2 regions of the Solibacillus sp. FSL K6-4121 genome follow, and region 2 is predicted to be linked to the other one. Evidence: a T-box and tRNA genes for the amino acid it is inferred to sense, from the RefSeq annotation. Region 2 holds a T-box; the other holds one or more tRNA genes.

Region 1 (3,405 bases), on a different contig from region 2:
ACGAGCTGACGACAACCATGCACCACCTGTCACCGTTGCCCCCGAAGGGGAAACTATGTCTCCATAGTGGTCACCGGGATGTCAAGACCTGGTAAGGTTCTTCGCGTTGCTTCGAATTAAACCACATGCTCCACCGCTTGTGCGGGCCCCCGTCAATTCCTTTGAGTTTCAGTCTTGCGACCGTACTCCCCAGGCGGAGTGCTTAATGCGTTAGCTGCAGCACTGAGGGGCGGAAACCCCCCAACACTTAGCACTCATCGTTTACGGCGTGGACTACCAGGGTATCTAATCCTGTTTGCTCCCCACGCTTTCGCGCCTCAGTGTCAGTTACAGACCAGACAGTCGCCTTCGCCACTGGTGTTCCTCCAAATCTCTACGCATTTCACCGCTACACTTGGAATTCCACTATCCTCTTCTGCACTCAAGTTCCCCAGTTTCCAATGACCCTCCCCGGTTGAGCCGGGGGCTTTCACATCAGACTTAAGGAACCACCTGCGCGCGCTTTACGCCCAATAATTCCGGACAACGCTTGCCACCTACGTATTACCGCGGCTGCTGGCACGTAGTTAGCCGTGGCTTTCTAACAAGGTACCGTCAAGGTAGCGCCAGTTACTACGCTACTTGTTCTTCCCTTGCAACAGAGTTTTACGAACCGAAATCCTTCTTCACTCACGCGGCGTTGCTCCATCAGACTTTCGTCCATTGTGGAAGATTCCCTACTGCTGCCTCCCGTAGGAGTCTGGGCCGTGTCTCAGTCCCAGTGTGGCCGATCACCCTCTCAGGTCGGCTACGCATCGTTGCCTTGGTGAGCCGTTACCTCACCAACTAGCTAATGCGCCGCGGGTCCATCTTATAGTGACAGCCGAAACCGTCTTTCAACTTTCAAACATGTGTTTAAAAGTATTATTCGGTATTAGCCCCGGTTTCCCGGAGTTATCCCAATCTATAAGGTAGGTTACCCACGTGTTACTCACCCGTCCGCCGCTAAATCAGAGAGAAGCAAGCTTCTCTCATCATCCGCTCGACTTGCATGTATTAGGCACGCCGCCAGCGTTCGTCCTGAGCCAGGATCAAACTCTCCATAAAAGTAGTTTGAAAGCTCATTTGCTCTGCTAGCGATTCAACTTAATTAAAAGTTGAAATCTATTGTTTGCTTCATTTAAGAAGCTTGTTTCATTAACGTTGCTTGTTCAGTTTTCAAGGTTCATGGTGGAGCCTAGCGGGATCGAACCGCTGACCTCCTGCGTGCAAGGCAGGCGCTCTCCCAGCTGAGCTAAGGCCCCTAAATAATGGTCGGAATGACAGGATTCGAACCTACGACCCCTTGGTCCCAAACCAAGTGCTCTACCAAGCTGAGCTACATTCCGAAATATGGCGCGCCCGGCAGGAGTCGAACCCACAACCTTCTGATCCGTAGTCAGACGCTCTATCCAATTGAGCTACGGGCGCAAAATATAAAGTAAAGATGGTGCCGAGGGCCGGAATCGAACCGGCACGGTGATCACTCACCGCAGGATTTTAAGTCCTGTGCGTCTGCCAGTTCCGCCACCCCGGCATTTTTGGAGCGGAAGACGAGGTTCGAACTCGCGACCCCCACCTTGGCAAGGTGGTGTTCTACCACTGAACTACTTCCGCAAAATGCATAAGATATTTTTTACTCTGACAGTATATAAAATTAAAATGGTGCGGGTGAAGGGAGTCGAACCCCCACGCCTTGCGGCGCTAGATCCTAAGTCTAGTGCGTCTGCCAATTCCGCCACACCCGCAGCAGACAATATAAAACTGGTGAGCCATGAAGGACTCGAACCTTCGACCCTCTGATTAAAAGTCAGATGCTCTACCAACTGAGCTAATGGCTCTCTAAATGGTGCCGGCGAAAGGAGTCGAACCCTCGACCTACTGATTACAAGTCAGTTGCTCTACCAACTGAGCTACACCGGCATTTAGAAATGGTGGAGGATGACGGGCTCGAACCGCCGACCCCCTGCTTGTAAGGCAGGTGCTCTCCCAGCTGAGCTAATCCTCCTGGGTATAAAAGCCTAGCGACGTCCTACTCTCACAGGGGGAAGCCCCCAACTACCATCGGCGCTAAAGAGCTTAACTTCCGTGTTCGGTATGGGAACGGGTGTGACCTCTTTGCCATCATCACTAGACTATTTTTTTAAAAAGACAAGATTCATTATATCATACTTTACTCGAAGGTCAAGCATTTTTTATAATTTATCGTTCTTTCAAAACTGGATAAACGTTTCATTGAATTGTGCAATAAAATGTGGTTAAGTCCTCGACCGATTAGTATTCGTCAGCTACATGCGTCACCGCACTTCCACCTCGAACCTATCTACCTGATCGTCTTTCAGGGGTCTTACTTACTTGCGTAATGGGAAATCTCATCTTGAGGGGGGCTTCATGCTTAGATGCTTTCAGCACTTATCCCGTCCACACATAGCTACCCAGCGATGCCTTTGGCAAGACAACTGGTACACCAGCGGTGTGTCCATCCCGGTCCTCTCGTACTAAGGACAGCTCCTCTCAAATTTCCTACGCCCACGACGGATAGGGACCGAACTGTCTCACGACGTTCTGAACCCAGCTCGCGTACCGCTTTAATGGGCGAACAGCCCAACCCTTGGGACCGACTACAGCCCCAGGATGCGATGAGCCGACATCGAGGTGCCAAACCTCCCCGTCGATGTGGACTCTTGGGGGAGATAAGCCTGTTATCCCCGGGGTAGCTTTTATCCGTTGAGCGATGGCCCTTCCATGCGGAACCACCGGATCACTAAGCCCGTCTTTCGACCCTGCTCGACTTGTAGGTCTCGCAGTCAAGCTCCCTTATGCCTTTACACTCTTCGAATGATTTCCAACCATTCTGAGGGAACCTTTGGGCGCCTCCGTTACTCTTTAGGAGGCGACCGCCCCAGTCAAACTGTCCGCCTGACACTGTCTCCTACCCCGCTAAGGGGCATGGGTTAGAAGTTCAATACAACCAGGGTAGTATCCCACCGACGCCTCCTCCGAAGCTGGCGCTCCGGGATCTCTGGCTCCTACCTATCCTGTACAAGTTGTACCAAAATTCAATATCAGGCTACAGTAAAGCTCCACGGGGTCTTTCCGTCCTGTCGCGGGTAACCTGCATCTTCACAGGTACTATAATTTCACCGAGTCTCTCGTTGAGACAGTGCCCAGATCGTTACGCCTTTCGTGCGGGTCGGAACTTACCCGACAAGGAATTTCGCTACCTTAGGACCGTTATAGTTACGGCCGCCGTTTACTGGGGCTTCAATTCACAGCTTCGCTTGCGCTAACCGCTCCTCTTAACCTTCCAGCACCGGGCAGGCGTCAGCCCCTATACGTCACCTTACGGTTTTGCAGAGACCTGTGTTTTTGCTAAACAGTCGCCTG
Region 2 (3,405 bases):
TCATCCCCAACATTCATTTCACCTGATTCCACTACAACAGTGTGTAATGGTTGACCATTTGGCGCCTTTTGAACATCTTTAACAATGGCAGTGAATCCGTCTGCTTCAATAACTCCAGTATCAGCAATTTGACCACCCATTTCAGCATAGAATGGTGTTTCAGAAAGAATAATTAATGCCTCTTCACCTTCATTAGCCGTTGTCGTTTCTTGACCATTTACAACAATCGCAGCAATTTTTGCTGAAGCTTCTAATGCATCATAAATAAATGTTGATTGCTGTTTTAAGTTTGAAAGCACTTCGTTTTGCACTTGCATAGAATCAACATCTGCACGCGCGTTACGAGCTCGATTACGTTGTTGTTCCATAGAAGCTTCGAAACCATCATGATCAACTGTCATGCCAACTTCTTCTGCATATTCTTCCGTTAATTCGATTGGGAAACCGAATGTATCGTAAAGACGGAATGCATCCGGTCCAGGAATTACAGTTTCACCTTTTGCTTTTTGACTCTCAACTACTTCGTTAAAGATTGCAAGTCCTCCATCAAGTGTTTCATGGAAGCGAACTTCTTCGTTTTTAATAACACGTTGAATAAATGCTTCCTTTTCTTTTACTTGTGGATAGAAATCTTGCATAATCTCCCCTACAGTCGGAACTAATTCAAACATAAACGGCTTTTCAATACCGATTTTTTTCGCGTAACGAACTGCTCTACGTAATAAACGACGTAATACATAGCCTCGTCCTTCGTTTGATGGCAATGCTCCGTCACCAATTGCAAATGCTACTGTACGGATATGGTCAGCAATTACTTTGAACGGTGTATTAATATCTTCTGCTGAACCGAAGATTTCTTTTAAGTCTACTTCGTGCGGGCGTTTGTATGAACGGTTAGCAAAGCTTTCAGTTTTTTCAATGATTGGCATGAATAGATCTGTATCAAAGTTCGTTGGTACATTTTGTACAACAGAAACTATACGCTCCAGACCCATACCTGTATCAATATTTTGCTTCGGCAGTGGCGTATATGTTCCATCAGGATTGTGATTGAATTGAGAAAACACTAAATTCCACACTTCTAAATATCGCTCATTTTCCCCACCTGTATACATTTCTTCTGGAGGTGCCCCAAAACCATATGCTTCACCACGGTCATAGAAGATTTCTGAGTTCGGACCAGATGGACCTTCTCCGATATCCCAGAAGTTTCCTTCCAAACGAATTAAACGCTCTTTCGGAATACCGATTTCGTTGTGCCATACATCATAAGCTTCTTGGTCTTCCGGGTGAATAGTTACTGATAACTTTTCCGGATCAAAGCCCATCCATTTTTCGTCCGTTAAAAATTCCCAAGCGTAATGAATTGATTCTTTTTTAAAGTAATCCCCGATTGAGAAATTCCCCAGCATTTCAAAGAAAGTATGGTGACGTGCTGTTTTCCCTACATTCTCGATATCATTTGTACGAATAGATTTTTGTGCATTTGTAATACGTGGGTTATCCGGAATAATACGTCCGTCAAAATATGGCTTTAATGTCGCAACTCCCGAGTTGATCCATAAAAGTGATGGGTCATTAATTGGCACTAATGGTGCGGATGGTTCAATATGATGTCCTTTTTCTTTAAAAAAATCAAGATATAGACGACGAATTTCAGAACCTGTCATTGTTTTTGTAGTCATAATTATATCCTCCTGTAATGTTTTTGAAGTACGATGAATTGGGCACAAAAAAAGCCTTCATCCCGGTAAAGGGACGAAGACTGTTATCTCGTGGTACCACCCTAATTTATAATGCATAAAGCATTATATCTCAAGTGCTTATAACGTAAGCATACGGCAGGTATTAGCTGCACTCTGGAGTAGCTTTCCGTAATTTTCGCGGAGATTTTTTCAGCCAAGAAATCTCTTTCTGCTCACGAAGTCCAATACGTACTTGTTCCATCATCGTTTTCATTAATATATGTTCTTCATTATAGAAAATTGACTACGTGCTGTCAATCCGCATTCCTTAATAATTAAAACGATTTTTCGTCAATAGTATCAATACAATAGCTGGTCCTGTACAAATAACCATTCCTAAAAATGCCAAACTAGGTTCAACTTCATACAGAGCTCCACCTAAAAGCGTTAAGATCGCAGCACTTAAACTCATTGCAAGCGCAGAATAAATCCCCTGTGCATTCGGGATTTGTTCTTTCGGTAATGCTTGAGATATGTAGCGGATGAATGCGTAATGCGCCATTGCAAATGACAGTGCGTGAAGTGCCTGAGACACAATAAACATAGGCATATTTGGAAAAGCATATATCATAATCCAACGTACAGTTGAACCAACCGCTGCCAATAACATTAACGATGATGGCTTCCACTTCGTTAAGAACGTATCTGCTTTTAAAAAGTAAATAATCTCAAATAACACTGCGACATTCAATATCATTCCGATATAAAAGGGGTTTACGTTTAACTCCTGTAAATATATATAGCCATAATTATAGTAAGAGGCATGTGCCCCTTGAAGTAAGATCACTACAAATAATACGACAATAAAACTTTTTACATCAAATAGCCCTTTCATCGATAATGCTTTTCCAGTTTCCTTTGAAGGAGCTAAGCTCAAAACATTTGGGGCGGGCATTAGTTGAATTGCTAATAATGCAGTTAAACCGAAAATCATCGCCCATAAAATCATTTGTTCGCCGTACATTCCTGTAATCATACTAATAATTAATACAGCAACTACATAGCCAAATGAACCTAGTGAACGTGCCTTACCATAATGAATTCCACCTTGCTGCATTAATGTCGCTGCGCTGCTTTCCACTGCAGGTAATAATGCAGGATACAATGCACTAAAAAGCATCGTCATGATGAATAAGCCTACAAAAGAATCGATAGGTACATAAAGTAGTGCGGTTACTAAAGATGCCACTGTGAAGAATATAAGTACATTTTTATTGCTCATTATTTTTGAGACATACGGGAAAATAAGGATTGTCGAGATTGCTCGTGCAACTAAACCAAACCCCATAATAATACTCGCATCTGAAACGGTTAAACCTTTGTCATTAATAAGCCAGCCTGTCCAATAAGGTAAAAATATACCCCACGTAATAAAGAACATAAAAAAATTCTTTGCCAGCCAACGCTGATTGTTCATAATAATATAGCCTTCTTCCATTCTTATAATGTTGAATAATAGCACGACAATTTGTACAATAATGTGAGATATCTCATATTTTATATTAAGGAGTTGCTTTATAATTTGAGAAAGTTATCACTAGAAGAAAGTAAACCTTATATTGAGCAATACCCTATTTCTCAATATTTTTCATTTGATATTAATCCTTTTATACAAGTTTATGAATTTGATAAAGGGGAGTATATTTTTCATGAGCATTCT

The links. The T-box of region 2 lies ahead of alaS (alanine--tRNA ligase). A T-box ahead of a tRNA ligase gene usually reads a tRNA of that ligase, here a tRNA-Ala.
Region 1: it has a tRNA-Ala gene. The T-box ahead of alaS (alanine--tRNA ligase) is inferred to sense a tRNA for this amino acid. The anticodon was not compared.

What each region holds. Positions count from the first base shown of each region.
Region 1 covers NZ_JBBOCS010000001.1:969,123-972,527, reverse strand. The annotation lists rRNA gene MHH95_RS04965 (16S ribosomal RNA) at 1-1,086, opposite strand, end outside; tRNA gene MHH95_RS04960 (tRNA-Ala) at 1,208-1,283, opposite strand; tRNA gene MHH95_RS04955 (tRNA-Pro) at 1,291-1,367, opposite strand; tRNA gene MHH95_RS04950 (tRNA-Arg) at 1,373-1,449, opposite strand; tRNA gene MHH95_RS04945 (tRNA-Leu) at 1,467-1,555, opposite strand; tRNA gene MHH95_RS04940 (tRNA-Gly) at 1,561-1,635, opposite strand; tRNA gene MHH95_RS04935 (tRNA-Leu) at 1,682-1,766, opposite strand; tRNA gene MHH95_RS04930 (tRNA-Lys) at 1,784-1,859, opposite strand; tRNA gene MHH95_RS04925 (tRNA-Thr) at 1,866-1,941, opposite strand; tRNA gene MHH95_RS04920 (tRNA-Val) at 1,951-2,026, opposite strand; rRNA gene rrf (5S ribosomal RNA) at 2,038-2,153, opposite strand; rRNA gene MHH95_RS04910 (23S ribosomal RNA) at 2,273-3,405, opposite strand, start outside.
Region 2 covers NZ_JBBOCS010000002.1:1,374,446-1,377,850, forward strand. The annotation lists gene alaS (alanine--tRNA ligase) at 1-1,685, opposite strand, end outside; T-box leader at 1,752-1,959, opposite strand; gene MHH95_RS16610 (MFS transporter) at 2,014-3,162, opposite strand; gene yeiL (transcriptional regulator YeiL) at 3,268-3,405, shown strand, end outside.